One region of the Lactiplantibacillus brownii genome, then DNA from elsewhere that is predicted to be linked to it. Evidence: predicted binding sites of a transcription regulator. Region 1 holds the regulator's gene; each other region holds the start of a gene.
What was found. Region 1 encodes NrdR, which represses ribonucleotide reductase genes. Its sites were predicted from a motif close to ACACNATATATNGTGT; they were not measured.
Positions count from the first base shown of each region.

Region 1 (7,876 bases):
GCAATCTATGGCTTCAACACGATGCTCGATCACATGATCAAAGCTGTCGAACCCACCGATATGTTGGTGGCGTTTGATGCCGGTAAAACGACTTTCCGGACTGCCATGTTTGATAACTATAAGGGTGGCCGAGCCAAGACGCCGAGCGAATTTTCTGAACAAATGCCTTATATTGAACAACTTTTAGATGCTTACGGCATTCAACATTATAAATTAAAAGATTATGAAGCCGATGATATTATCGGAACGTTGGCGGGACAAGCCGATGCTGCTGGTTATACGACCACGGTAGTGACTGGTGACCGAGATTTGACTCAGTTGACGACTGACCACACCACGGTCGCAGTGACCGTCAAGGGTGTCTCCGAAGTGGAACGTTACACGCCGGCCCATGTTCAAGAAAAACTAGGGATTACGGCTACTCAGATTATTGATATGAAGGGTCTCACTGGAGATACTTCGGATAATTATCCAGGGGTGACCAAAGTCGGTGAAAAAACCGCGCTGAAACTGTTGAAGCAATACGGCTCAGTCGAAGGCGTTTACGAAAATGTTGCGGATATGAAGCAAAGCAAGATGAAGGAACATTTGATTGAAGACCACGACTTAGCGGTACGAGCGAAGGTCTTGGCGACGATCAAACGTGATGCGCCAATCACCGTTGGTTTAGCTGATTTAGCTTACGCGGGCCCCAATATTGACCAACTGGCAGAATTCTATCAAACGATGGATTTTCAATCTTTCTTGAAGAAATTAAAGGTGAACAATGCTGAACCCGTGGCACCAATTGATTACACCGTATTGACCAAGGAAAACCTGCCCGAATTGGCGCAATTTAAGACGGCGGTTGAATTCTATTTGGAAATGCCAACGGCAAATTATCATACTTCAGCATTTGCTGGTTTTGCGATCGGTCATGCCGGCAAATGGTATATCAGTCGTGACGTGGAATTATTGTTACAACCGGCTGTGGCCGAGATGTTGGCCAGCGATACGATCAAGAAGAACGTATTTGACATGAAACGGACCATCGTTGGCTTGAACCGGTTAGGCTTGAGTCTAGGAACCGTTGATTTTGACCTCTTACTCGTTTCCTATCTACTGGATACCAACGACAACAGCAATGATCTCGGTAACCTAGCGGAACAACATGGCTATACTGAATTGCCAACTGATGAAGAAGTGTATGGTAAAGGTGTCAAACGGGCCATCCCAGATGATGACAAGCTTTTCTTCAGTCATCTGGCACGAAAACTTGCGGCGATTGCGGCTTTACATGCCGAATTAATGCAGAAACTTGATGAAAATGAACAAACGCCGTTATACGATGATATTGAAAAACCAATGGCCCGCGTTTTGGCACAAATGGAAATCGCTGGCATCACCGTTGACAGTGGCACTTTACAAGCCATGGGGAGTCAATTTAAAGAACGGCTGAGCGAAATCGAACAAAAGATCTATCAGGAGGCCGGGCAAGAGTTTAATATCAATTCACCTAAGCAACTAGGTAAAATCTTGTTTGAAGATATGAAGTTGCCAGTGATTAAAAAGACTAAAACAGGTTATTCGACCGCGGTTGATGTACTCGAAAAATTAGCACCGGAAGCCCCAATCGTGGCTAACATTTTACAATATCGGCAAATTTCTAAGATTCAATCCACTTATGTGGTGGGGTTATTGGACGCGATTCACTCATCTGATCAAAAAGTCCATACCCGTTATTTACAAACTTTAACGCAAACCGGGCGTTTATCGTCCGTTGATCCGAATTTGCAAAATATTCCAGTCCGGTTAGAAGAAGGGCGTAAGATTCGGCAAGCCTTTGTGCCTAGTCATGCGGGTTGGCAAATCTTTTCATCTGATTATTCGCAAATTGAATTGCGAGTGCTAGCACATATTACCCATGATGCCAACTTGCAAGCTGCCTTTAAAGAAGGCGATGACATTCATGCTGCGACGGCCATGCGGATCTTCAATTTGAAGTCGCCTGAAGAGGTTACGCCGAATATTCGACGCCAAGCCAAAGCGGTCAATTTTGGTATCGTCTATGGGATCAGTGATTATGGGTTGTCACAAAATATTGGCATTACGCGTAAACAAGCCAAAGCGTTTATTGACGCTTACTTCAAGGAATACCCAGGTGTGAAGCAATATATGACCGATATTGTCAAACAAGCTCATGAACAGGGCTATGTTGAAACGATTTCTCATCGGCGGCGTTATTTACCAGATATTCATGCCAAGAGCTTTAATCAGCGGTCATTTGCTGAAAGAACGGCGATGAATACACCGATTCAAGGCAGTGCGGCGGATATCATCAAAATTGCGATGATCAAGATGCAGGCTAAGCTCAAAGCAGCGGGATTAAAAGCGACAATGTTACTCCAAGTCCATGATGAATTGATTTTTGAAGCGCCTAAAGAAGAGATTTCAACGCTAGAAAAATTAGTGCCATCAGTGATGGATTCTGCGGTGAAGTTGGAAGTCCCATTAAAGGTCGAAAGCCATTTTGGTGATACATGGTATGATGCAAAATAAACATGGAAGTGATTAGATGCCAGAATTACCTGAAGTTGAAACGGTTCGACGTGGGTTGAATCGGTTAGTTAAGGGCGCCACAATTGCGAGTATCGAGGTCAATTGGCCCAAAATTATTAATAATGATGTTGAGCGTTTTAAGCAGCGTCTAGCCGGACACACGATTGAAAAAGTTGATCGGCGCGGAAAATATTTACTGTTCCGATTTAGCCAAGGACTCACGATGGTGTCACATTTACGGATGGAAGGCAATTACAGTGTTATGCCGCAAAATGAAGGCCAAACGACTCATACGCACGTGGTGTTTCATCTCACGGATGGTCGTGACTTGTTGTACAATGACACGCGCAAATTTGGTCGCATGACCCTCGTTCCCACCGGTGAAGAGTTGACGGTTGCTGGTTTGAAAACTATTGGTCCAGAACCCGTGGCAAGTGACCTGACTGTGGCGTATCTGACTGAGATCTTTAAGCGCTCAAAAAAGATGATCAAACCACTATTGCTAGATCAGAGTAAGATCGCTGGCATTGGGAATATTTACGCGGATGAAACCCTTTGGATGAGTAAGATTCATCCAATGCGACCGGCTAATTCATTAACTGATGACGAAATTGTTTCGTTACGGCAAGCAATCATTGATGAAATGGCACTGGCAATCAAAGGCCATGGGACAACGGTACATTCCTTTTCAACAGCCTTTGGCGAGGCAGGGCAATTTCAAAATCATCTCCATGTTTATGGTCGTGAAGGCGAACCGTGTGAACGTTGCGGGACATTGATTGTAAAAATCAAAGTTGCACAACGTGGGACCCATTTTTGTCCGCATGAACAGCAATTGTAGGTGAGCCAATGACGCAAATTATTGGACTGACTGGCGGCATCGCCACGGGCAAATCAACGGTTTCTGCGATGTTGGCCGAAGCCGGCTTGCCCATTGTCGATGCCGATAAAATTGCCTGGCAAGTCGAAGGAGCAGGTCAGCCGACAACACAAAAAATTGCGGCAGCTTTTGGCTCGCAAACGCTGCTTGCAGATGGTCAGTTAAATCGGCGTTGGCTAGGGCAGCAAGTTTTTAATGATGCCAGTAAGTTGGCATTGTTGACGGAGATCACTCGCGGCCCGATTCAACGGGCGATGTTAACCGCTATTGTGGCGGCTGGAAAGTCACAGCCGGCTGCGGTGATCTTAGATGTGCCACTATTATTTGAAGGCGGTTGGCAGCATATTTGTGATCAAGTTGTCGTGGTAGCCGCACCGGCGCCCGTAGTTTTGTCCCGGTTGATGGCGCGTAATCAACTGTCAGCTGAAGCGGCACGTGCACGGATAGCGAGTCAAATGCCACTGGCTGAAAAGGTTCAACGGGCGGATGTGGTCATTGATAATGGAGAAAACGTTGATAAAACAAGAACCGCCGTGTTAAAATGGCTGAAAACGATTATAAAGTAAAATTGATACGATTAAGTAAAAATGAGGTGAGAAGTCTATGCAATGTCCACATTGTCATCATAATGGCTCGCGAGTAGTTGATAGTCGACCCACTGATGATGGTCGCGTTATTCGTCGCCGGCGTGAATGCGAGAACTGCGGTTTTCGATTCACAACTTTTGAACGAGTCGAAGCGACACCATTGTTAGTGATCAAAAAGAATGGCGCCCGTGAAGAATTTAACCGTGAAAAGATTTTACGGGGAATTATCCGTTCGGCTGAAAAACGACCAGTCAGCATGGAAACGATGACGGGTGTCGTGGATGACGTCGAGAATAAAGTTCGTTCTTTGGGTGAAAATGAGATCTCCAGTCAGGTGATTGGGGAATATGTCATGGAACAACTTGCAGATATCGATGAAATTTCCTACATCCGTTTTGCCAGTGTTTATCGGCAATTTAAGGATATGCACGTCTTCTTAAATGAACTCCAAGATATGATGGAACGTGATAAAGTCAAGTTGGCCAAACAACCGACTAAAACGGCCCATCGTGTGTCTAAAACGAAAAAAGATAATTAATGAAGAATGGTGAGCAACATGCCTAAAAATGAGCCAAGCTTGACACCTAAAACGGGGTTAGTTGTCCCCGCGGCGCCGGCGTTAAGTGCCACTGAGCAGGCCGTGTTAGCGGAGCTCTATTTACCACTAATTGGACCGCTGGCCTATAGTTTGGCAGCGGCCCTACGCAGTTTGCAGACGCCGTCGACTGATTTAACTCATCGACGTAGCCATGCGGAATTGCTTGGAATTTTGAATGTTGATCTGCCAACCGTAGTGGCGGCACGGCAAAAGCTTGAAGCGACCGGATTGCTACGGAGCTACTATCGCCAAGATGATCTAGGCGAAGTTTATTTGTACGTTTTACAGCGACCCTTGCCAGCAACGCAATTTTTTGGAGACGACTTGTTGAGTGTGCTGCTACTGGATACGGTCGGTGAGTTACGCTATCAGCAATTGGCCGATCAGTTTACGCCAACGGTGGTCGACATACAAGGTGCCACGGATGTTTCGGCGAACTTGCTGGATGTCTTTCATATTGATAGTCAGAAGGTCACGCATGTTCCGACCGAGATTCAAACTGTGCGGGCCAAACAAGCGACCGCAACTGAAATGACACCAGCGATGCCTGATCTGACCGATGAAGTCTTTGACTGGCAAGTACTTGGTCAAATTCTCAAACAGAACTATGTTGACTTAGAACAAGTCGCTCAGTCTCGACAGTTGATCATGACAGAAAGCCGTGTCTATGGGATTAGTGAAGTTGAAATGGCCAAATTAATCAGTGAGGTGGCCAGTTTAACCACTGGTCAGTTCGATGAAAGCCAATTAAAGTTGTTGATCGCGCGTCGATATGAGCGTCCAACGAATTCGACAACCACTCAATTGGAGGCTCGTTCAGCGGCCACGGCGGCTGCCGACACCACGCCAGCCGTAAAATTATCGACGGCTGAGCAGCAGCTGGTGGCGTATGCCAAACAAACTTCACCATATGATTTTCTTAATGAACTAAAACAAGAAAAGCATGGTTTCGTCACAAGCGGTGAAAATCGTTTGATTCACGATTTGGTCAATCGTGGTGTCTTACCAAATGCTGTTATTAATATGGTGGTCTATTATTTGTTACAAAATCGTGAGTTAGCCGCCTTAAATAAGAATTTATTAGAGACGGTCGCAAATGATTGGCAGCAACATGATATTATGACACCAGAAGCGGCGCTGGCTTATTTGCGTGAGCGTCAGCAACCGAAACAGCCGCGTCAACGGGCAACCCGAGCGCGTAATGGCCGAACGCCACGTAAGGAAATTGTGCCAAAGTGGGCTCAAAAGTCCGCTGATGGGACCGTCAAGTCAACTAGTAATCAAATCACGGCAGCCCAACGAAAACAATTAGCCGCACGGTTGGCTAAACTAGATTCAGATTCTGAGAAGGGGGACTAAAGCATGGAGAATATTTCGGAAACTTTAAAGATTTTGATGAATAAACGTAATTTAAATCATCAGTATCAAGAACTCATGACTGAGGTATTTCAAGATTCGGATGTTCGTCAGTTTTTAGCGGCTCATCAAAAGGAACTCTCTAGTGATGCGATGGAACGTAGCGCGACTAAACTGTATGAATTTTGTCAGGAAAAGCGCAAGATTGCGCGCCATGAGCCAACACAGGTGCCTGGCTATCAACCCGAACTCGTGATGAGTAATCATTTAATTGATATTGCCTATCAGCCAACGCTTCAGCATCAAGAAGCGCAGGTCGCTCGGGAGTTGAAGCAGCGGGTTCGTTCGATTAGTATGCCTAAGAATATTGAGCATGCAGATCTGAAAGCTTATGATCAAGACGGTGATCGCGCGGGTGCGTTGATGTCGGCATTAGATTTTATCGATGCCTACACGCAAGCACCAAAACGGTTTCATCGAGGCTTATATTTGTATGGCTCTTTTGGCGTCGGTAAGACGTTCTTGTTAGGGGCTATGGCTAATGCGTTAGCGGCCAAAGGTTTTCAAACGACCTTGATCCATTTTCCAAGCTTTGCGGTTGAAATGAAACGTTCTATCAGTAACAATACTTCTGGTGATAAAGTGGATGCCATTAAACGTGCGCCGATTCTAATGATCGATGATATCGGGGCAGATGCGTCGTCCACTTGGATTCGCGATGATGTACTCGGTGTTATTTTGGAATTTCGGATGCAAGAAGAGTTGCCAACTTGTTTTTCTTCTAATTTTTCGATGCAAGAATTGCAGGACGGTTATCTAACCATCTCTCAAAAGGGCGATGAGGAACCGATCAAAGCTCAGCGAATCATGCAACGCGTCCGGTATTTGTCTACTGAAATTGAAATGATTGGTCGTAATCGGCGCTTGAATCCGACCGATTAATGTTGACATTTAATGTGAAAGTGGTTTAATAAAAACAGATGCAAAAGACATGCTTCGTTATCATGGATTACAGAGACCCAAGCCTAGTTCTGGAAGCTTGAGACCGGATAAATGAAGATACCACTTTTGTGAACATGCTCAGTTGAGCCGGAACGCGTCCGTTATTAGCGCTAATGAGTCAGTGTGCCTTGTTGCACTGAAAAATCGGGTGGAACCACGTCAATCACGTCCCTAATGCTAGTTTAGTCTGGCATTAGGGACTTTTTTGTCGTCCCGGCGCAGTGTTTTGGTGAGTGGGTAAATTTTGAAGGAGTGTGTCAATTTATGGCAAGTATTAATGTAAAGTTCCCTGATGGCGCTGAAAAGCAATTTGATGCTGGCGTTACCACGGAAGCAATTGCAAAATCAATTAGTCCCTCATTGGCTAAACGGTCAGTGGCTGGGAAGTTCAACGATCAAGTCGTTGATTATCGTCAACCCTTAACGACTGATGGTAACATCGAAATCATCGCTGCTGACAGTGATGAAGGGATGGCAGTCTTACGTCAGACAGCTGCCCAAGTTTTGGCCAATGCGGTTAAACAACTTTTCCCTAAGGTTCAATTTGGGAGTGGTGAAGGTAATGCCAATGGCTTCTTCTTCGATACCGACAATCCGGATGCTGAAGGCAAGCAAATCAGTGAAGATGACCTTGAAGCCATCAGCTTGAAGATGCAAGCCATCGTCAAGAAAGATTTGCCAATCGTGCGCGAAGTCTTGTCAAAAGACGCTGCTTTAGCTTTAGTTGGCGATGATCCTTACCAAAAAGACTTAGTTAATGACCGGGCTGCTGCAAATGATGGCCAAGTGGTTGTTTATAAGCAAGGCGATTTTGTTGATTTATCAGATGGCGCGCAATTAGCCTCAACTGGTAAAGTTAAGATTTTCAAACTTTTGTCAGTTGCCGGTGCTTATTGGCAAGGCAAGTCTAGCAAT
Region 1 covers NZ_JAVCWF010000001.1:1,330,108-1,337,983, forward strand. Annotated here, with positions in the region: gene polA (DNA polymerase I) at 1-2,538, shown strand, start outside; gene mutM (bifunctional DNA-formamidopyrimidine glycosylase/DNA-(apurinic or apyrimidinic site) lyase) at 2,555-3,379, shown strand; gene coaE (dephospho-CoA kinase) at 3,388-3,984, shown strand; gene nrdR (transcriptional regulator NrdR) at 4,022-4,543, shown strand; gene RA086_RS06065 (replication initiation and membrane attachment family protein) at 4,562-5,962, shown strand; gene dnaI (primosomal protein DnaI) at 5,966-6,901, shown strand; gene thrS (threonine--tRNA ligase) at 7,226-7,876, shown strand, end outside.

Region 2 (7,876 bases), 690 kb from region 1:
CTCGTTTTCTGCCATCTTAACAACCTCCACAACTTAGAATTGGTGGAACTGCTCAATTGGCAAGACAAATACCGTCGCACCACCGACCTGAACCTCAACTGGATAAGCCGAAGCGCCATCCATCGTGACGTCCAAATTAACTGGCGGTGTCATGAATTGGTCGCGCGCATGACTGGTACTTTTGATCATTTCCAAAACTTCATCTACCCGATCATCATCGATCCCGATCATAAATGTGGTATTTCCAGAACGTAAGAAACCACCCGTTGTCGACAATTTGGTGGCGCGAACGTTGGCTTCAATAAATTGACTACTTAATCGGTTACTATCTTTATCTTGAACAATGGCAATAATTAATTTCATCATTTCGACTTCCCCTCAGTTGCGAAATATTGCGGTAACTGGGTTGTCATGACCGTCATGGCCTGCGCGACAACTTGGTCCAGCGACTGACTGGCGTCTAAGCGTTTGATTCGGTCTGGATACTTTGCCAACATCCGCAAGTATGCCGCCTGAACACGACGATGAAAGCTCAACGCTTCAACATCCAACCGATTGACTTCATTTTGACGGTGTGTTTGGATTCGTTGCAGCCCAACTTCGGCGTCCACGTCAAAATACAACGTTAAATCTGGCAACAGGCCGGCCGTCGCAAACTGATTCATCTCATACACGGCTTGCTCGCCAATCCCACGACCAGCTCCTTGATACGCGATAGAGCTGTCAATATAGCGATCACACAGCACTAATTTATCCGCCGCCAAAGCTGGCAAGATTTTTTGCACAATATGTTGTCGCCGGGCCGCGGCATACAACAACGCTTCTGTCCGGTCATCCATGGCCGTATTTTTGCGATCTAAAATAATTTTACGAATTGCTTCTGAGATTTGATTGCCGCCCGGTTCACGAGTAACAACGAGTTGATCTCCCAGTCGTGGCGCAATTTTTGCCACGATGGCATTCAAGGCGGACGTCTTACCGGCGCCGTCTGGACCTTCAAAGGTAATTAATTTTCCTGTCAAAATTCCCAATCCCATCTAAAATTCATAGTTGTCATAATTGTACTTGATTGTCGCGACCATGTCTAATGGCTTTACCACTAGTGAGGGTATCAACCAATCTCATTTTACCGCATTAGCCACAACCAATTGTGTTTTTTAATTAATTACTAAAGGTTGAAAGTTAAAAATTGCCGGTCTGCACTACTACGTCAACAATCCGGTAATGAAAACTAGTCGACTACTGCCGCTTCCGGTTGTTGCCGATAACATGCGGACGAGGGACCGGTTCAAGCCATAGAAACGTCTTGAACCTCGCCCGGAAACTTTGCCAAAGCCGCAAATCTCCCGGACCGTCCGTGGTGTAAGGCCGGCAAAAGAACGCCGGTCAAACGCTACCTGCATGTCCGATGCTATCAGTAACAATCTCCAGCTAAGTCAGTAGTTATTTACGCTTAGTGGAGTCAGTCAAAATCGGTGTGCAGTGTCGGCGAGATTAATCGGCGTTCTTGGCTGACTAATTCGCGGGGCAATTCAAAGACGTGTTTTGTCGGCTTGGAATTGAGGCGTCAGACCGTACCTTGGCTGGCACCGTCCCCCACAGCACACCGATTTTGACTGACGGAGCGCTAAATTTAGGTGAGTCTATTTTAGGCTTATGGGTTACCGGTAGGACAACATTTGTGATGCTTTTGAGTCTTTCAACCTTTAGTTAATTATAAAAAAATCTGCCACCAAAATAAGTGACAGATAACTTTACTTTTTATTTATCGATAACCGACCGTTGAATTTGACTACCATGAACTTGTCGCCGCCGAGCTTCACGATACAAGTAGAGGTACTTCGCTCGTGCCAACGCAGTTTGAGTCACAAGTTCACTCGTATTGTTATCATAAATTGCTTGTTCATTTTGCTTAGCCCGGTCCCAATCGACCTTAGCCGAATTCAGCAACCCTAGCAATTGTTCATCATAGGTGGCTTTCGGTTGCTTGATCATTTGACGTCGTTTAAATAACATTCTTGGCATGACTTACATCTCCTGACGGCCTTCAACCGCCTTGAACAAGGTCATTTCATCCGCATATTGAATATCGCTACCAACCGACAACCCATGCGCCAATCGTGTGACTTTAATTCCCGCAGGTTTCACCAAACGCGAAATATACATCGCCGTGGCTTCTCCTTCTGGCGTTGCATTGGTCGCAATAATCACTTCTTTAATCGCATCATTTTGTTGTAGCCGCTTTAGCAGACTAGCAATATTGATATCTTCGGGTCCTTTACCATCAACTGGGGACAACACCCCGTGCAAAACATGGTATAACCCTTGGTATTCTTTGATTTTTTCCATAGCCATGACATCCTTGGCTTCTTCAACGACTAAGACCGTACTTTGATCACGGGACTTATCTTTGCAGATCACACAAGGATCGTCTTCGGTAATATTGCCACAGATACTGCAAAAATGCAGATCCCGTTTAGCTGCCACCAAAGACTTGGCAAACTCAGTCACGTCATCGCCATCCATGTCAATCGTATAAAAGGCTAAGCGTGTGGCGGTCTTGCCGCCAATTCCTGGTAATTTCATATAACTGTCAATCAACTTTGCAATTGGTTCTGGATATTGCATTACTCTACCTCACGACCGTTTTTTACTTCAAACCTTTAGTATACTTGCCCATCGTGTCTTGCGTTTGTGAATCAACTTGCGTCAAGGCATCGTTGACCGCTGCCACGATTAAATCTTGCAACATATCAACATCGTCCGGATCAACTGCGGCGGGCTTAATGCTAATATCTTGCATTTTCTTGTCCCCGGTAAAAGTTACCGTAACCATATCATCAGGGGCTTTACCCGTAAAAGTTTCTTCATTCAAAGCTGCTTGTTCCGTTGCCATTTGTTGTTGCATCTTTTTCATTTGTTTCATCATATTTTGCATATTGCCCATACCACGCATCATTATTATCAGTTCCCTTCAAATTTAATCTGGTTTAACTTCTACTAAATCACCGAATCGTTTTTCAGCTTCATCCACGACCGGCGCCTTTTGTGGTGCCTGCTTGGTCGCCGTGCCTTCTGGTTGGTGCGTTGCCAAATAATCTTTTCGAATTTGTGGCCACTGTTCTTTGGGCACACACACGATCTTCGGTGCTTGACCCATTAAGCGGTCCAAGCCGTTACCCAGCGCATCCATCAACACTTGATCATCAATAGCTTTTTGATATAAAAAGGCATAATCAAAAGCGACGACTACCCCAGCAGCACTGGCCGCGACCGGTTTGGCCACGTGCATCAACGCCCGTTGTGTCACACTCAAGATATTCATCAAGTCCGTCCAAACCTCACGAACCTTCAAGAGATCATCTTTCGTGGCCGCACCCAAGATTGGATAGATTTGGCTCACATTGACCTTCTTGACTACGGGACCACTATTTGGTCGTGCACGCGTTGGTTTTGGCGCGGTCGTCCCACCGCCAGTCGCTTTTAAGGCGGTCAATTCACTTTGCATCTGATCAACCTTGCTAGCCAGTTTTTGAATCGTTGGGTCGGCAGGATCAGTGGCAGCAGTCGCTGCGGCAACTGGCTTCGGCGCTTCTAGCTGAGCTAATTTCACCGTCAAAACTTCCAAGTAAACGTCCGGATGCGTCGTGAAGCGCATCTGTTGCTGAACGTCATTTAACGTTTTAATCATTTGATACAAAACTTCCGCATCAATCTGCTTGGCAAAATCAGCAAACCGTTGATCATCTTCGCCCATGGCAACACTGTCGACCATTTCTGGGGCTTGTTGATAGAGTAACACATCACGTGTGTAGCTAATCAAATCTTCGATAAATCGGTTAGCATCTTTACCTTCTTGTAAAATTTGCCGCATCGTCTCTAACGCCGGCTTAGTGACATGGCTCGTCACCTCTTCAACGTAATCGGCCAACAACTTTTTAGTGACGCTACCAGTCACCATCAACGCATCATCTAAGGTAACCGTATTGTCCCCAAAGGAGATGACTTGATCCAAAATGCTTAACGCATCCCGCATCCCGCCTTCTGCCGCTTGAGCAATGACCCGCAGTGCTTTTTCATCATAATCGACCTTTTTCTGCTGCAAAATGTAAACCATACGTTCATAACTATCTTTGGCCGTAATCCGACGAAAATCAAAACGTTGCGTTCGCGAAATAATAGTCAACGGAATCTTATGTGGCTCAGTCGTCGCTAAAATAAAAATAACGTTAGCCGGTGGTTCTTCTAGCGTCTTTAATAGTGCATTAAACGCACCGGTAGATAGCATATGGACTTCGTCAATAATATAAACTTTGTAATCAGCCTGCGTTGGCGCATACTTGGCTTTATCTCGGATATCCCGAATTTCTTCGACCCCATTATTGGAAGCCGCATCAATTTCGATGACATCGTTCATTTGGCCTTTCGTAATGGCCTGGCAACTTTCACAGTTATTACAAGGTTCCCCATCAACTAAATGATGACAATTAATCGCTTTCGCGAAAATCTTAGCGGCGGAAGTTTTCCCAGTTCCCCGCGGACCGGTAAATAAATACGCATGACTCGTTTGATGGGTCATGATGGCATTTTTCAAGGTCTGTGTAATCATCTGTTGCCCGACAATCTCATCAAAACGTTGGGGTCGCCAAACCCGATATAATGCCCGATACATGCGAATCTTCCTTTCTATATTGACTAATGAAGTATGTATGAAACTGTTTTTAAGTTAAAAGACTGTCTCCGTGGACCAGCACGTTCGCTGTGGCGCAGGCCGTCGTGGCACTTATTTTAATGACTAACATTTAATTAAATAAAAAGCTCTCAACCGAATGGCTAAGAGCTGTTACATTTCATAAAAACAAAAGGCACAAGATGAAGCAAACTTAGTGCTGCTTCCTTCCGGACCTGACACGATTCGTAAATCCACCCTTGCCTTAAGGCCTTGCGGCAAATACTATAATACATGATTTATTCAGAGAATGCTAGCCATCCGCCTAATTTTTTTCGGCAGCGGCCCGCTTCGCTTTTTTCTCAGCCTTTTTCCGCTTACGAATATCGCGGAAAAAGTTTTCTAACATTTCGCCAGCTGGCCGTGCCAAAAGTCGTTCATGAACCTCGACTTGATGGTTCAACCGATCGTCACTTAATAATTCATACAGACTACCAACGGCCCCAGCTTTGGGATCACGTGCCCCATAATAGAGCGTTGGGATGCGTGCGTTAATGATGGCACCACAACACATGATACAAGGCTCAAGGGTCACATACATTTGGCAATCTTCTAGCCGCCAACTATGCAAGTATTCGCAGGCTTCTTGAATCGCAACAATTTCGGCATGCAATGTGGCATCTTGACCATGCTCCCGTAAATTGTGTCCGCGTCCAATAATCTCACCTTCATGGACAATAACGGCGCCAATCGGTACTTCGCCGATCAAGCTAGCCATCCGAGCTTCATGCAAGGCTTCGAGCATCCATTTTTCCGATTCGGTCGCTTTCAAATTATCCCTCCTTGATACTTTGCAAAATATAGTAGCCTTTATCCTTCTTAATAATAGTACAATTACCAAAAGTTGCCGTCATCAATTTTTTAGCAGACGGTGCCCCTTGCTTCTTTTGCAGCACGACCGTTAACGTGCCCTGAGCTGCCAAATGGTCGATGGCACCCGTCAGCATTGCGTCCACGACTGCTTTACCGGCGCGAACGGGGGGATTAGTCACAATGGCCGCATAGTCCGTCGTGGTCACTTGATCATAACAATCTGAAGTAAAAATATTAACGTTCGTAATTTGATTTAACGCGGTATTCTTGCGTGCCAAACTCAATGCCAATTCATTGACATCCACCATATCGACCGTTCGTTCCGGTGACTGGTAAGCCAACGCCATGCCAATGGGACCGTAGCCGGTTCCTAAATCTAAGATTGCACCGGCCGGCAAGTTAGTTGGCTCAAAGGCAGCTAATAGGGTCCGTGACCCATAATCTAAAGTTCGTTTGGAGAAAACCCCGTTATCCGTGGTAAATTTAAAGTCATGATTAAAAATTTCAAAATTCCATTGCTTTTCGTCATGCACAACGTCTGGATTGTGTGTATAATAATAGTTGGTCATATTTATTTTCCTCTGAATTTGTAGGCTAGTTCTATGATAACTGATTCTGATAAATAACGACAATTAATTTAAAAAACTTTATTTACGGTTAAAGGCCGTCGCTAACACAACATCTTGTATTTTGGACTTGCTTCGTCCACAAGATGTTGTGTTTTTTGATTGTATTTTCCCTATCTTGTTGTATACTAAATTTATCGATTAAAACGAATTAAGGGTGATTAACTATGAAAAAAGTAACGGTATTTACGAAAAACAATTGTATGCAATGCAAGATGACCAAGAAGTTTTTGGCTGCCCACAACATTGCCTTTGAAGAAAAGAACATCAACATCAATCCTGAATATGTTGACTACTTAAAGGATCAAGGTTTCCAAGCGGTTCCCGTTGTCGAAATCAATGGCGAAAGCAGTATTGCTGGTTTCCGCCCCGATGCTTTAAAGCAGCTCGCTGTATAGCACCACCGCGCTTTTTTGCGTGGCTACATAGTTGCGATTCAGCACTTATTTATATGCGACCCACAATCAATAGGACTCTACTGATTGTGGGTCGTCCATTTTAACCACAACTTTCAAACTAGATAGAAAGAGGAGTACTCATGACCCTAAAAAATTTAAAAGACGTCACGTATTACGATTTGAACAACGAAATTAATATTCCGGTTGATAATCAGATTCCGCTGAACAAAGACCAAGAAGCCTTGGCAGCTTTTCTCGATCAGAATGTTCGCCCCAACACGAAACGTTTTGACAACTTAAAGGCTCGTTTTGATTATTTGCTTGACCACGATTATCTCGAAGAAGGTTTTGTTGAAAAATACGACTTCAGCTTTATTGAAAAAGTCTACGATTATCTCAAATCACAAGATTTCCATTTTAAAACTTTCATGGCTGCTTATAAATTTTATGCTCAATATGCGTTAAAAACCGATAATGGCGATTATTATCTGGAAAACTATATTGATCGTGTCGCGATGAACGCTCTTTATTTTGCGGATGGCGATGAAAAGTTGGCGCTAGATTTAGCCGATGAAATGATCCATCAACGCTATCAACCAGCCACGCCTAGTTTTCTGAATGCCGGTCGTGCGCGTCGTGGTGAATTAATATCATGTTTCTTGATTCAATCGACGGATGACATGAATTCCATTGGTCGGACGATCAACTCGGCCCTACAACTTTCTCGAATTGGTGGTGGCGTTGGGATCAATCTCAGCAATTTACGGGGTGCCGGTGATCCTATCAAGCATATCGACGGTGCTGCCAGTGGAGTCGTCCCAGTCATGAAATTATTGGAGGATAGTTTTTCTTACTCCAATCAATTAGGCCAACGTCAAGGAGCCGGAGTCGTTTATTTGAGCGTCTTCCATCCAGACATTATTGCCTTCTTGTCTGCTAAAAAAGAAAACGCCGATGAAAAAATTCGTCTAAAAACGTTATCGTTAGGTGTCACCGTTCCAGATAAGTTCTATGAACTCATCAAGGAAGATGCCGATATGTACCTCTTCAGCCCTTATGGTGTTGAACGCGAATATGGCGAACCCTTCTCCTATGTTGATATCACTAAAGAATATGACAACATGGTCAAGAACCCTAACATCAAGAAAACGAAGATCAAAGCTCGTGATTTGGAAAATGAAATCAGTAAATTGCAACAAGAATCTGGTTATCCTTACGTCGTTAACGTCGATACCGCCAATCGTGACAATCCGATTGATGGCAAAATCGTCATGAGTAACCTTTGTTCTGAAGTCATGCAAGTCCAAACC
Region 2 covers NZ_JAVCWF010000001.1:635,172-643,047, reverse strand. Annotated here, with positions in the region: gene holB (DNA polymerase III subunit delta') at 1-15, opposite strand, end outside; gene RA086_RS02635 (cyclic-di-AMP receptor) at 34-363, opposite strand; gene tmk (dTMP kinase) at 363-1,025, opposite strand; gene RA086_RS02625 (YaaL family protein) at 1,762-2,025, opposite strand; gene recR (recombination mediator RecR) at 2,029-2,628, opposite strand; gene RA086_RS02615 (YbaB/EbfC family nucleoid-associated protein) at 2,651-2,959, opposite strand; gene dnaX (DNA polymerase III subunit gamma/tau) at 2,981-4,672, opposite strand; RNA gene ffs (signal recognition particle sRNA small type) at 4,850-4,947, opposite strand; gene tadA (tRNA adenosine(34) deaminase TadA) at 4,995-5,501, opposite strand; gene RA086_RS02595 (class I SAM-dependent methyltransferase) at 5,503-6,111, opposite strand; gene RA086_RS02590 (redoxin NrdH) at 6,336-6,566, shown strand; gene nrdE (class 1b ribonucleoside-diphosphate reductase subunit alpha) at 6,707-7,876, shown strand, end outside.
Region 2: the regulator NrdR is predicted to act here: its motif matches at 6,248-6,263, upstream of RA086_RS02590 (redoxin NrdH).

Region 3 (7,876 bases), 1.1 Mb from region 1:
TAAGGCCTTCGGATTTTGAGTTAAGTTTGGATATTCACAGTAATGGATAAAGCCGCCGGAAGCATATTGTGGGAATCGTTCTTCCATCGTCAACTTTTCAAATGGCGAAGGATGTTTCCGAACATCATAATGAAAACTATTTGTGTAGTATTCCTTGTCCGTAATATCCGGAATACGGCCAAACTTCTGAATATCATCACGACAGAACGTATCCGTCAATGATTCAGCCGGCGTTGAATACAAGCTGTAATGATAGCCACTTGCCTTAGCCCATTCGGCGCACTTGTCACGCAACCGTTTAACGACTGTTTCTGCAAAATCGAGGGCTTCGGTATTATGCTCCCAGTTTGGTCCGAAAAAGGTCGTGCAGACTTCATAGATTCCGATATAACCCAGTGAAATCGTGGCCCGTTCATGTTTAAACAAGTCGTCAACATTGCCACCCGCGGGCAAGCGTTTGCCAAAGGCACCATACATATACAGCAACGGCGCGTTTTCTGGTTGTGCTTCTTTCGTCCGTTCGATGCGGTAGGCCAGGGCTTGATGACAGGTCTGCATCCGTTCGTCAAAGATTTCCCAGAATAACTGGCGATCCCCATGTGCGGATAACGCGATTCGTGGCAAGTTAACCGTGACGACGCCCAAATTCATGCGCCCAGAGTTCACTTCCACGCCATGCTCATCACGCCATCCTTGTAAAAATGACCGACAGCCCATCGGCGTTTTAAAGCTCCCCGTTAATGATTTGATTTTATCGTACATTAAAAGATCGGGGTACATCCGCTTAGTCGAGCATTCAATAGCGAGCGTTTTAATATCATAATTGGGATCATCAGGCGCCAAATTCAAGCCACGCTTAATCGTAAAAATAAGTTTTGGAAAAATGGCAGTACGTCGTTCTTTACCAAGACCTTTAATCCGAATCTGTAAAATAGCCCGTTGAATCTCACGTTCAATCCAACCCGTCCCCAGACCGAAATTAACCGTGGTAAATGGCGTTTGGCCTTGAGAAGAGTACAAAGTATTGATTTCATATTCCAACGCTTGCATGGCGTCGTAAATGTCTTTTTTCGTTTTAGTCTGTGCATAAGCTTGCCGTTTGTCCACCGCGACCCACTTCTCAGCATCAGCTAAATGTTTTTGATAATTAATTTCAGCATAGGGTGCCAACAATTGATCGACCCGATTAGCTGAACAGCCACCATATTGAAGTGACGCGACGTTGGCGATGATTTGGGCCATTTGGGCCGTCGCCGTTTGAATTGAGCGTGGTGACGCCACTTCGGCATTACCAATCTTATAACCATTCTTAAACATACCGTCAAAATCAATCAGACAGCAATTCGTTTCAGGTGTCACGGGTGAATAATCCAGGTCATGCCAATGCAAATCACCACGAAGATGCGCCTTGGCAACTACATCTGGTAGCATCTTCAAGCCAATCGCCCGACTAGCCGCCCCCGCTTCCAAATCGCGTTGCGTATTAAAAACATTGCTATCTTTGTTCGCATTTTCGTGAACAACACTGGCATCCCGATTAAATAGCTTCTCAATTCGTTCACGAACATTCGTTGCGGCCGAAAATCGGGCCTGTTCCGCAATAAAATAATCTTGATAGGCTTTGGCGGCGGACACTAAATCTAAGTCCGTCAAGATTTTGATCAATGCTGGCCGTAATTCACGCGTTTCAATGACGGTCGTCTGTTGGTAATGAGCCACTAAGGCTTGTTTGACCGCAGTTTGTTCCGCAGCGTTTAAAGCTAACTGATCCAAAACAAAATTAAGCTTATACGGATGAAATTTAGTCTGCGTGCCGCCCCGTTTAATGACCGGTAATGGCCGCAATTGTTCTAAAAGTTCCGTTGTGTCGGTTGTTAACATGTGCATCCCCACTTTTTAATCACTTTGCGCAAATGGTCCAGCGGCACAACCAATTGTGCTACCCGTTTGCTTTCAATACTATATATAGTAGCTCATTTTTAAGAAACTGCCTATATGGTGTTATTGCCTGGTTAGGTAGCCAACAGCGATATTAACAACGTTTTCCGCGCTTATAATTAGCCAAAAAATTTGTTTTATATCAATCGATTGATAGATTTGGAATAATTAATTGATGACTTGAACGACCAGTCAGATGCGGACAGTGTCGCGATTTCATCATTATTTTCAAGCAAAGTTGCAACATAATCAATTGGTCAAAATTGAGTGATTAGCAATTTACTCGTAAACGGTAAGTTTTTTTGCCTCAATGACTCACGGTAAACTTAAATTTATTTATAAAGCGCAGCATTTCGGTTTCGATTACGACAAGCTTCATCTATAATGAGAGTTTGAGAGAACAAGAGTCGTGAGTGAAGCACTCCGACTTTGGAGGAGATTAGCATGAAAAGAGTAAGGGGACTATTGGGCATCGCGCTGATTCTAAGCATTGGCTTAGCCGGATGTCAGTCAGCAACCGGTGGGAATGGCGCGGCTGACAAACAAGTCAGCTCGGCGACTCCCACGATTAGCGCTGTGAGCAAGGTGCGCACAACGGATTACCTTGGCCGTTGGGTCAATTCATCTGAACGTTTAGCCTTATATTTAGATGCGAACCAACGCTTGGCTTTATTTCAGAGCGGGCACACCACCATTAAAGGCAATTTCAATTTAAAACTAGCGAAAAACAATCAGGCCACTTTGACACAAGCCAGTTTAGGCCAATCAACCTTAGCCTTGACGGACGCCACCAATATGACGTTAAAAACCGCTCATCAAACCATTCAGTTAACGAAAGACACCGGTTGGAGTCCGCAGCACAGTAAACTGCCGGCAACGACTAAGGTCGCTTTACAGGGGGCTTCCTTAATCCGCAATACCCCTTTGAAGCCTTAACGATTTAAAAGACCCACAGCCCATAAACTTGGGAGTTGTGGGCCTTTTTTATTAACCAACTAAAGGTTGAAAGTTAAAAATTGCCGGTCTGCACCACTACGTCAACAATCCGGTAATGAAAACTAGTCGACTACTGCCGCTTCCGGTTGTTGCCGATAACATGCGGACGAGGGACCGTCCGTGGTGTAAGGCCGGCAAAAGAACGCCGGTCAAACACTACCTGCACGTCCGATGCTATCAGCAACAACCTCCAGCTAAGTCAGTAGTTATTTACGGTTAGCGGAGTCAGTCAAAATCGGTGTGCAGTGTCGGCGAGATTAATCGGCGTTCTTGGCTGACTAATCTCGCGGGGCAATTCAAAGACGTGTTTTATCGGCTTGGAATTGAGGCGTCAGACCGTACCTTGGCTGGCGCCGTCCCCCACAGCACACCGATTTTGATTGACGGAGCGCTAAATTTAGGTAAGTCTACTTTAGGCTTATGGGTTACCGGTACTACAACATTTGTGATGCTTTTGAGTCTTTCAACCTTTAGTTAACCAAAAAGTCAGCTTTCACTTTAAGTGCATTTTACAAAATTTAATTGTAGACTTGACATAGGTTCAAGAAAGGGGTTCCATTTCATGACAAAATATATTGCTGAGATTAAACCATTAAACGCTGATAAGATTGGGACTGCGGCGCATGGGCAAGCCACTTTTGACTTAACTGCCGATCACTTGACCATTGACATTACCATGCATGATACGCCGGCAAACACCCAACATTGGGAACATTTCCATGGCTTTCCAACTGAAAAAGCGGCTCAAGTTGCGGGTCCCGCGCAAGACGCGAACGGTGACGGCTACATTGACCTGCCAGAAACTGAACCAGTTTCCGGGACGACCATGGTTCCCTTCAACGATGATCCAGCCGCAATGGACATTCCAAACGATAAGTACCCTGTGGCGGATAAGAACGGTGATTATCATTACACACGTGTCGTTTCGCTTGCCGACCTCACTAAAAAATTCAAGGCCGCATTTAACGATACTGACTTGAACTTGGCTCAACGCGTTGTCTACGTTCACGGCGTACCTGATAGTGTTAACTTACCCGCGACCGTTGCCGGTGCTGTTGGACCCTACGATGCTCACGTAACCTTACCAATTGCCGCTGGAAAAATCATTAAAGTTGATTAGAATCAGTTAACGCTAAAAAAACAAAATGGTTAGCCCAATTTCAATTAGAATTTGGGCTAACCATTTTTCTATGAGTACAACGACAAAAAGTTCTTTTATTGCAGATAACTAACGAATAAGTTTTCATAGAGCTTGATAAAATCAAGATACAGCTGTTTATCAATATTTTCATTAACTTGGTGCGGTGTGTCATTACCGGGGCCAAACATGATAAATGGAAAATCACTGGACTTCCCCTTCAATAAGTTTGACGCATCCGTCACCGCTGGAATGGCCACCTTTGGAATCGGCTGACCAGCATAGGTCGCGCCAATTTTAGCCGCTAAGTTGCTTAATCTAGTGTCCATGGGTGCTTGGACTGGATTCTGCGACATAAAGACAGTCATTGTTAAGTGGGCACCTTTAGCATTCTGCTGATCAACTAACTTTTGTAACGTTGCAATGGCAGTATCGTTGTCGAATTCTGGAATGGACCGAATATTTAGCTCCGTTTCCGCCTTGGCGGGAATTGAATTCACTTGATTACCGCCTTGCAAAACAGTGGCATTAAAGACAAGTTTACCCAACAAGTCACTTTGCCGATCACTATCACGAAAAGCGTGATTGGCTTGATTCAGTAAATCAATCAACGGATCTAACGCATTGTAACCTTGTTCTGGCATCGAACTATGCGCAGCTTTACCGGCGGATTCAATTCGAATATCGATTGATCCTTTCTGGGCAAAGGCAATGTTGTAGCCAGACGGTTCACCAATCAGCAGTGCATCGACATCTTGCATCGTCCCCGCCTCATAGAACTTCTGTGAGCCAGTTTCACCGACTTCTTCGGCAACCGTCGCCATCAATCGAATCCGGCCCTTAGTCAAGGTGTGCGCGGCATTGATTTCAATCATGGCAATGACCATCGCGGCCAAGCCACCCTTCATATCCGTCGCACCACGACCATAGAGCTTGCCACCCTTAGCCGTCAATTGAAACGGATCCGTATCCCACTGCTTGAGGTCGCCAGGTGTCACGACATCCATGTGTCCAGAAATTCCTAAAACTGAGCCACCACTCCCAATTTCGGCAACTAAATTACTACGCGTGGCGCTTAGTGGCATTAACTCAGCTTTAATTCCATGATCAGCAAACAACCGCTGTAAGTACTGAGCTACTTCTGTTTCATCATCATTAACGGATTTAATTTTAACTAAATCAGCAAAAATTTGAACTTTTTCGGCATTACTAAATACTGACATCGACACATCACCCTTTCTATATAAAGTTATCTTAACGCACATTTCAGTGACATTGGGCAAATCACGTTCGCAAAAAAAATGGCAACCTAAAATGAGCCCGGAAATTTTTCCAAGCTCATCTTATTAAAAATTATTTTGCCGCGTCTAACTTTGGCGTTTTATTTTTAGCTAACATTTTATCTGAGAATCCAAATAAGAAAACCAGTACGGTTGAAATAATTAACGTCCCATAATGTGAAATCAAATAGCCATAGAAATTACTGCCAATACCAACATTCGGCGTAATGAAGGCCGGAAAACCAATCAAGGAACCGGAAAGCGCGTAGTTATTGACTCGTAACAGACCGGTAATCAATCCACCAAAGGCACTCCCAATGCTGGCCCAAACGAAGACTCGCTTATATTTCAAGTTAACCCCGTATAAAGCCGGTTCAGTGACCCCGCAAAACGCTGAAACTGCGGCGGCCAGTGAGATTTCTTTTAACTTCTTATCTTTCGACTTCAGGAAGACTGCTAGAACGGCACCGCCTTGAGCAACCATCGTCACAGACAAGATAGCATTCAAGTAGCTATGACCATTGGTGGCAATATCGTTGATGACGATTGGAATGAGTCCCCAATGTAATCCGAAGATGACCATCGTTTGATATAATCCCCCAATGACGAATCCTGATAGTGCTGGACTAAAGTTGTAGATGGCCAAGATGCCGTCAGCTAAACCTTTACTGATAACAGTAATGATTGGGCCAACGCCAACCAGCACGATCACACTTAAAATCAAAGCCTCTAAAATTGGAATGAAGACGCTCCGTAAATAAAGTGGAATGACTTTTTTTAAGAATTTTTCCACGTACGCCCCCAACCAAGCCGCCACGATAATTGGGAAGACTGAGGCTGAATAAGAGACTAAATGTGTCGGGATGCCGAGAAATGAGATCTGGGCGGTTGCTGCCTTACCAGCTGCCGCGATAATCTGCGGATAGATCAAGATCCCCCCGACGATTGCTAAAACAATCGGATCCGAACCGAGCTTTTTTGCCGCCGTGAAGCCTAAAATAACTGGCAAGAAATAGAAGGTCGCATCACCAATGGCATTTAAGACCATGTACGTGCCACTTGTCGTACTTAATACTTTGAATCCAGTCAAGGCCGCCAGAATCCCTTTCAGAATCCCAGAGCCGGCTAAAATCCCGATGACCGGAATCATGGACGCCGTCATAACCCCAATGATATTCCCAAAACCATGTTGGATCAGTTCCAAAATATTTTGTGGGTGTTGCTTCTTTGCAGCGGCAGTCGTGTCCGCAACGGCTTGCTTAGTCGCATCATCATCCGCAAATTGTGACCCTAACTGGGCAATGACCGCGTCATACACATCGTTGACCGCGGGACCAATCACGACTTGATACTGGCCGCTACCCTTGGTCACATCAATCACACCATCTAGTCCGCTGATCACCGCTGTATTGGCGATACTTTCATCCTTTAAATAAAAACGTAGTCGCGTAATACAATGAATCAAACTTTTGATATTAGCTGGCCCACCGACATTCTTAATGATGTCATGCGCCAATTGATCATACTTGCCATCACCAACCGGTTCATCCGCTGGTTGCGAGGATGCCGCTGGCTTTGCCTTACCTGTCACCATAGCCACAGAATCACCCGCAGCGACCGCTTGATCGACTTCATTTAAAAATAATTGATAACCCATTGCGGCCGTGTTCGTGATAACGGTAATAATTGTGGTAGCTTTGCCAGCTTTTTTAACACTGGCCAGATCCATGGTTGCCATCGCTTGCCCAGCAGTGACTTGGTCACCCAATTTAACCATGATCTGATATGGCTTGCCGGCTAATTCGACCGTATCGATACCCATGTGTACCAGCACTTCCATGCCGTCAGCCGTCTTGACCCCAATCGCGTGTTTCGTACTCGCAATCATGGTTATGGCACCACTCACCGGCGCACTGATTTTGCCATCGCTTGGTTCAATGCCAAACCCTTTCCCCATCAGCCCTTTTGAAAAAACTGGATCGTGAATCACACTCAGTGGCACTAACTCCCCCGCGACCGGTGCAGTCACAGTTGTTTGCTTTAACTTCGCTGCCATTATTTGAACCTCCCCATCGATTTGTTGACGCTTACAATTATTAATGCGAATAAAAATTAATAATTTATTCGAACTTATTAATATAAATATATTTTACTGGTCTATTTCGTTAATTGAAAGCAAAACCGATGTTTTTTATTGATAGATAAATTAACCTACATCATAATTTCAAACCAATTAACCTCAAAACGCTCTGCAATAGTATTCTATCGAACCACCTTTCACAAGAGAAGAAAAGTGACATTTTTGATTGTAAGGATAACTAACAATTATTACCATCTAAAAAAGGTATTCAGCTATTAGGCCAAATACCAAAAACCACAACTATTCGTTGTCAATCTTAACACGATCTTTTTTTAATTCTAGATCATACCAGCCAAATAATCGTTGAAAGTTCACTACTACTCGTTCAAATGAAAAAGTACTTAGTAACAATAAGCATGGCAAATATTGAATCAAATACCGACT
Region 3 covers NZ_JAVCWF010000001.1:2,469,013-2,476,888, forward strand. Annotated here, with positions in the region: gene nrdD (anaerobic ribonucleoside-triphosphate reductase) at 1-1,881, opposite strand, end outside; gene RA086_RS11625 (hypothetical protein) at 2,383-2,874, shown strand; gene RA086_RS11630 (hypothetical protein) at 3,497-4,054, shown strand; gene RA086_RS11635 (ArgE/DapE family deacylase) at 4,150-5,295, opposite strand; gene RA086_RS11640 (glucose PTS transporter subunit IIA) at 5,426-7,408, opposite strand; gene RA086_RS11645 (TIGR03766 family XrtG-associated glycosyltransferase) at 7,733-7,876, opposite strand, start outside.
Region 3: the regulator NrdR is predicted to act here: its motif matches at 1,957-1,972, upstream of nrdD (anaerobic ribonucleoside-triphosphate reductase).

Region 4 (7,876 bases), 1.1 Mb from region 1:
TTAACGAGTACTAAAGTTTTTTCTGAATTTGCCATAATGAAATTCCTCCTCAATTTTAGAAAACGCTTTCATTCCTTGATAACTTAAATTGTAGCTGAATGCATGGCGGGCGTCAATGGAAGACCAAGTTAATTACTGAAATATCAGCACAATCCTTTCGTTTTGCCGGCACAAATCGTTATAATGGAAACAGTTAAAAACAAAGGATTGATGTTCATGCCACCACTTGATTTATCACATATTCGCCAACATCATACTGTGGCCGAACTGATCGCGTTAGGCAAAGCGCGCCGGTTGGTCACATCGTTTGATCAACTAGGGTCATTTACGCCGGTTGAGCGGGATGCAGGCGCATTTTTGAAACACGTTCGAGAAATGTTAGTTCCCGAATTATTGCCATTACGACGTGACCGGATGGCTGCGTCAACATTTGCCTTTTTCCGGGGTTCGGTCGAACTCATGGATTATGATTTAGATTATCAAAATTCAACTGAAATTCCTGCCGTTGTTTGTGGCGACGCGCATATTGGAAACTTTGGGTTTTATGCCTCGCCGGAACGTCGGTTGGTCTTTGACCTGAATGATTTCGATGAAGCGGGCGTTCACCCTTGGGAATGGGATCTGCGACGGCTGCTTGTCAGTATTATCTTGGCAGCACGCGATTCTGACTTTAAGCCTAAGCGAGTGGACAAGCTCGTTCGTGAAGCGAGTGCCAGCTATCGTGAAGCCATCAAACGGATGTTTAATCAGACTACCCTAGAGCGTTTCTATCGGGATAATGAAGTCCAAGCTGTCCTGAACTTTGGCGGTGAACCGGAAGATACTGCGGATTTCATTGCTGACTTGGTCAAAAAGGCAACTAAGCGTAATTCAGAACAAGTCGTTCGAAAATTCACGTGGACGAACAGCAATGGTGAACGCCAGTTTAAAGATAACGCGCCACGGTCGGTGCATATTGATAAAAAGACCTATCAGGCGTTGAAACAAGGAATTACGCAGTATCTCCAGACGGTGCGGACGGATGTCGCATTGTTGTTGTCGCAATATGAAGTAACCGATATTATTCGTCATAGCGTAGGCGTCGGAAGCTTTGGCTCACTTTGCTATTTAGTCTTATTGACGAGTACGGATGGGAGCCACATGGTTTTGCAGATTAAGGAAGCCTTGCCGACCCGGAAAGTTGGTAGTCAGTCACGACAAGCCTTGACCGCCGCGATGGAACTGACAGAAGGCCAACGAATCGTCAGTTCACAGCGAATCTTGCAATCGACTTCGGATGTCTTTTTAGGGTATTTCCAAATGGCTGATAAGAGTTTTTATGTCCGGCAATTCCGTGACATGAAAGAGTCGATCGATATTCCAACCTTGTCGTGGGGCCAATTTCAGGCTTACGCGAATACTTGTGCCATGATTTTGGCACAAGCCCATGCCCAAAGCCCAACCGCTGCGATGATTCGGGGCTATATTGGCAGTTCAACGAAATTCGATGACGCCATGGCTAATTGGGCCGAAGCGTATGTTACGCAGGTTGAAGATGATTATCAGACGTTCTTAGACTTAGTCTGAAATTAGTAAATAATTATTTGGTGTTAAAAAAATTCCGCTGGCAAATTAATGTCAGCGGATTTTTTTACGATTATTTCAATAAATACTTAGCGTCAAAATCATGGTCGTATGAAGATAAGATCTTGGGACCATCATCAGTTACTACTAAAGTGTGTTCATATTGGCAGCTAAGGCTACCATCCATAGTCCGCACCGTCCAGCCGTCATCAGCGGTTTCGCCAGAGCGCCAGTCGCCAACGTTAACCATTGGTTCGATGGTGATAGTCATCCCAGCCTTTAAGCGGGTGCCATGACCAGCTTCGCCATAATGAGGGACATCTGGTTTTTCGTGCATCGTCGGTCCAATGCCATGGCCAATGTATTCACGGACGACGCCGTAGCCCATTTGGTTTTCAGCGTAGTTTTGGATAGCCCAGCCAATGTCACCAATACGGTTACCAACAACAGCTTGGTCGATGCCAAGGTACAAAGCCTTCCAGGTAACGTCCATTAATTTTTGTACTTCTGGTGACGCTGTACCGGCAACAAAGGCGTGGCAAGAGTCACTCAAGTAACCATGATAGTTAATAACGGTATCCACTTTTAATAAGTCGCCGTCTTTAATTAAGATGTCTTTGCTAGGGCAGCCGTGACAAATCATGTCATTGACGCTGACACAAGTTGAGTATTTGTAGCCTTCAAAGTTGAGTTCGCCAGGGGTGGCATCATGCGCAATGATATATTCATAAGCGTAGTGGTCAACATCCCAAGTTGTTAGTCCGGGTTTAATATAATCTGCGAGTGCATGAAACAGACCGACCATAATATCGCCAGCTGCTTGCATACCCTTAATCTCGCGATCTGATTTAAGAGTTATCATTTTGCCTTTTTTCCTCCAAAAAAATTTAAATATTGTAAGTGAAAAAGTTTCCATATCTAGTATACTCCAGGCAAGTCTTTCCGACAAAAAGCAAAATTGTGAGTAGTGGTAGTCAGGTACTTAAAAAATGATCTTTCATGAAATACAGGAATGTTGTCGCTGTTAGTGCGGTTTGAGCTTGGTTATATATGGGTAAGCTGATTGGTTGATTCTTTGAGATAGGTCGTAAATATGAGGGCTAGTTTGTTGCTCCCAAGGAATTTTAGCGCCTGAATAACTTCCTCATAATGAGACGTATCCGTGGTCTCACCTTGGATGAAGGCTAATAAGTTATTAAAAAAGCGTAAACAGGCATGTTCAAATACTAAGTCGTCTGCGAGGGTGATTTGCCTCATCTTCTGTAAAACACTGGTTGCAGTGGTCCATTCGTGCCGGTCAATCGATAATATTAATACATTGACAAGCATTCTAAAGGATTCACTGCCATAACTTCTCAAAGATGAATATGCACTCAAATTGCTTAAAGTTTTAAATATGACTACGTTGATGAAATCAGTTGAAAAAATAAACATACAATTATTAAAAAGTACGGTTTCATAGTGAGTCCAAGTTTCGATCCTTATCAAATAGTCATGCAGAATTTGTTCACAAGTCTCATCGCTTTTATGCTGTAATTTCTTTTTGAGAATGACTAATAGGCAATATAGATGAAGCTCTCTAGTGCTATTGTTTTTGATGGCCGCATATTCTTTAATCATATTGGTTAGTGCTTGGATATTTTTATTTTCAAACTCGTTTTGGGCTTTAGTGTAATCTAAGAATATTTTTTCTTGATTGAAATTTTCTTTGATAAAATAAAATTCGTCAAAGGTGACATTGAGTTTTTCAAGGATGAATCGAAACTTGGTGATTGAAGTATTTACTTGGTCGTGCGATATCCTGTAATAATTTTGTCTACTAATTTCGGTACCACATATAGCCGTTAAAGAAATATTTTTCCGTTGTCTCAAGTATTCGATTGTTTCCCCAGTTTTCATCAAAATTCACCCCATAGTCAAAATCTGTCTCACATCTGAGACAGTTGGTGAGTTTATGTTACCAAAAACAATCCTGTGTTGAAAAAGAATTACCCTTGTCTTGTAAAAGGAGAGGGGGGTATTCCAAAATGCAAGTAAGCGATAGCTTAATAGAATTTAGAAATGTCGATAAAACACTTGGAAAACGGAAAGTTATTCGAGATCTAAGCTTTAAAATTGAAAAGGGGAAAATTTTTGCATTGCTTGGTCCGAATGGCGCGGGTAAAACAACCACAATTCGTTTATTGACAGGGTTGCTAGCACCTACGAGTGGTCAGATAGTGTTCTCAAATAAAAGTAATCAACAAATTGACGATACGTTCAGACAAAATATTGGTGTTCAAGATGATGGTAACCTATATGACAATCTGACTGTTATAGAGAATTTGGACTTGTGGGGTGATTTTTATCAGATGCCACAGGAGTTGAAACATCATCAGATTGATGAAATTTTACGCTTTTTTGATTTATTCGATCGAAAGAATTCTAAGGTTGGTCAACTTAGTAAGGGAATGCGGCAAAAAGTCAGTATCGCAAGAGCTGTATTCCATAAACCCAAACTCTTAATTTTAGATGAGCCAACTTCTGGATTGGATCCACAGGCGATGGATAATTTGACACATTATTTAAAAAAGCTAGTCAAAAGTAGGAATATGACAGTTATGATGTGTACTCATCAATTACAGGGACTTGAGAAAATAGCCGATTCGATTGGTATCCTTAAAGAGGGTAACTTGATTCAGTACGGTGAATCACGTGAAATTATTGAAGCGTTTTGGCCCAATGTAGTCTATCAAGTTGTAGCAACGCCAATTGACAAAGCTAATATTCTTTTAAATAAGGATAAGAATGTCAAATCAGTTTGCAACGCTGACGTCTTTGAAGTGAGTTTAAATGCGGGTGCAACTATTGCAAATGTGGTGACTGATCTGGTTGAAAATAATGTTTCTGTAAGCATGGTCGAAAAAGTTGATCATACAATAAAAGAAGTTTATTTTGAGACGATAGGAAGGTAGGATTAATGATTAACTTAGGTCGTGTCAAAACGCTTGTCAAAAAAGACCTGCTTGGAATCAAAAATGATAAAGTAACGCTCTTACCACTATGTTTATTGCCGTTAGTGTTCAGCTTGATTTTACCTACTATTTTACTGTTGGGTGGTGAAAAAAGTACGGTGATTAATGATATTGGCGGCGTAAGTTCATTTATGACCAATTTGAATACTACGATTATTCCGCACAATATACCGTCAGAATATGTCGAGATATATGCGATCTTAATGTATTTTTTCATTCCAATATTCGCATTAATTCCAGTGATGCTTGCTACGGTAATTGCGAGCTCGAGCTTTGTTGGAGAAAAGGAAAACAAAACAATCGAGGGGTTACTGTATACGCCACTCACCAACAGTGAACTAGTTTTGGGGAAAATACTTGCAGCAGCGATTCCAGCAATGCTTGCTACTTGGGTATCAATTCTTATTTATGGGATATTGCTTGATACGCTGGGTTTGAATGTCTTTAAGACAATGATTTTCCCAAATGTGACTTGGATATTGGTGGCATTATTTTTGGATCCTTGCATTGTTTTCCTAGCAATAGCCCTAGTTATCTTCGTTGCCCAGCGCGTGAAAACCAGTAAAGCGGCCCAATCAGTGGCTATGATACTTATTCTACCAATCATCGTAGGAGTTATTTCTCAAGCAAGTGGTGCAGTTCTACTAGGAATACGCGCAGTTTTGATTGTTACGGTATTGTTGTTGTTAATTGATTTATTCATATTTGTGGTTGTTGTGAAACGTTTCAATCGAGAAAAATACATTTTAAAAATATAGTAATGATTTTCTGAAGGTATGTAGGACTAAATGATAATAGGTGATAAGGTTCGATTGGGGGCATGAATTTTTCACAGCGTGATATTTCAAGTACATGTACACTGCTGATAAACGAAGGATCAGTCAGCTCTTCTATAAGCGCTGATGATTGTTTTCGAGGTAAGTGGGAGTCAGATAATAATTGTAAAAAAATTCGCCCGCACAAAAACACCGTGCTGACGGGAAGAAATCGGATTCGTTGTTTACAACTGAATTAATATTTTGAAATTAGTCCTTTTCATCGTGGAAGATAATGATACAATATATAGTGTTGTTTCGAACGGAAGCACTACATATGGTAGTGTGAGTCGTAATGGTTGGCCAACTATAATGACGCAACGGCATATTATTAGTCACGGAAAGAGGAATTTGATTTTGAGTAATTATTTTAAATTTTTAGCGCACCAATTGAAAGGTTGGCCACAACAAAACTACTATTTATTCTACTTTAGCTTGGGTTGCCAAGTGATGACCTTGGTGAGTGCCCCAATCACAGCGTTATCTATTCTAACATTTATTGGGACCACTTTGGGCGTTTTATGTGTCTTGGCTATCAATGCGGCTAAATCAGTAAATGGCCTATTAGGAGTCATTTCCGCGGCTTGCTTTATCGTCGTTGGGTTCTCTGCAAAGAACTATTTGAGTATTGGTGAACAATTAGCTTATGTCGTTACTTTGGATATTCCAGTATTACTTAGTGCTAGCTGGAACGTCAACATGGTTTCAAAAATCCGAAAGTTTACGGGTAAAACTTGGATTGTTGCCATCGTATCAACGTTAGTCGTCTATGGCATTTCTGGTTACTTAATTGGTGCCTTAACGGATGATCCACGGCCATGGGTCGATGCTATTAGCTTTGCCATCTGCTTAACAGCCGGTGTCATTTGCTTCTTACGCTACAACAACCAATATTTCTGGTGGATCGCTTCTGGTCTGGCTCAAATGGTTCTTTGGTTTATCTCATTCCGTCAAGGCTCAGCCACTTTAGCGATGTTCATCAACAGTTCAGTTTACTTGATGAATGACATCTTGGCCTTCACGGTTTCACCTTGGTACAACAAGCATGAACGGGCTCGGTTGATTGCTGAAGAAAAAGCCAGTGCGCAAGCTGAAAAATCAACTGAACAAAATGTGTTTGGTTTGGATCATCAAGCTTAAAAGTTCCTGCATGACCATATTTTTAAAAAAGTAAACTAGCGACCGTTAATTCCTTGATGAAGGCTATCAAGTGATTAAGGTCGCTTTTCTGTCGTTGTTTTGAAAATGATCCTCATTGGTTTCAAAATAGCGTGACGAAATAGGTCGCGTTTGCAGAAAATTTGTTTTATACTAATACCGATGAGTGGGTTAACTAATTTTGAGGGGGATTTAGAGAATGTTGAATGCGGACGATCAAAAGCACCATTTTAAAATGTACAAACGTGGTAAAGTCTGGGTGACAATTGGTATTGTCGCCTTGACTTGGCAAATTGGGGGCATGACCAGTCAAGCTGCGACGACTAGGGTCACAGTTCCTACGGTGACACCCAAAACGACTGATGATGCCGTACCGGTCAAAGCAAAGACAACGACCTTGCGAACCAAGACGGTTAAGCCGAAAACTGATGACCAGAAGACAACCCAAACAGGGCATTCAAAGACAACCGCGGATGCACAAGTAAAATCTGATCATTCTCAAGTTAAAGTTGAAGCACCCAAGACTGAAAATCAGGCGGTTAAACCTATCTCTAAACCGACGTCGGCGACGAATCAGGCTCAATCGGAACCTTCGACACAACCGTTCAAACCAACACACAATACCATACCAACTGACCAGTCCGTGACTCAACCAGTAGTGGTCGTTAAACCCGCTAAGGTTGGCTCGCAGCCACAGTTAGCCATTAACCAGTCAACTAAGAATTCGGTAGTTCAGCCAGTCGCTGCGCCGTTAGGATCGACTAATGATAACAACACTAATCCTACTAAACCGACACCAGCAAAAGATTATGCGGCGTATAATCAGACCACTAATCTTGATAAAGGGATTTTAGGAACGAGTGAATGGTGGATTGATGCGGGTGATGTGTTACACATTGGGGGCGGCCAGCTCGCAGACACACATGTTTGGGACGATTACGATCCGAATAAAGCTGAAACTGACCATAATCCCGCGAATGAGAAGAAGGCTTCGCGACGTACAGGAATTAAGCCTCGTACCCAAGGAATCTCAATTTGGGGGAACGAAGCAACTAATATTAATCGAATTATTTTAGAGGACACGATCAAGACTAGCGCCGATGCTTCGGGGCTATTCTACAATTTAACGTCATTGTCACAGATTGACCACTTATCTAGGCTGGATACGCGACAAGCCACTAATATGGCATTCATGTTTGCCATGGATTTCTCGTTAGCCCAACTGGATCTATCCCATTTTCAGACTGCTAATGTGACCAATATGAATGGTACTTTTACCGGCTTATCTAGTCTTGAAAGCTTGGACTTATCATCGCTAAATACTGG
Region 4 covers NZ_JAVCWF010000001.1:259,951-267,826, forward strand. Annotated here, with positions in the region: gene ndk (nucleoside-diphosphate kinase) at 1-35, opposite strand, end outside; gene RA086_RS01065 (DUF2252 domain-containing protein) at 217-1,566, shown strand; gene map (type I methionyl aminopeptidase) at 1,637-2,425, opposite strand; gene RA086_RS01075 (Rgg/GadR/MutR family transcriptional regulator) at 2,608-3,462, opposite strand; gene RA086_RS01080 (ABC transporter ATP-binding protein) at 3,591-4,517, shown strand; gene RA086_RS01085 (ABC transporter permease) at 4,523-5,335, shown strand; gene pnuC (nicotinamide riboside transporter PnuC) at 5,705-6,532, shown strand; gene RA086_RS01095 (bacterial Ig-like domain-containing protein) at 6,750-7,876, shown strand, end outside.
Region 4: the regulator NrdR is predicted to act here: its motif matches at 5,631-5,646, upstream of pnuC (nicotinamide riboside transporter PnuC).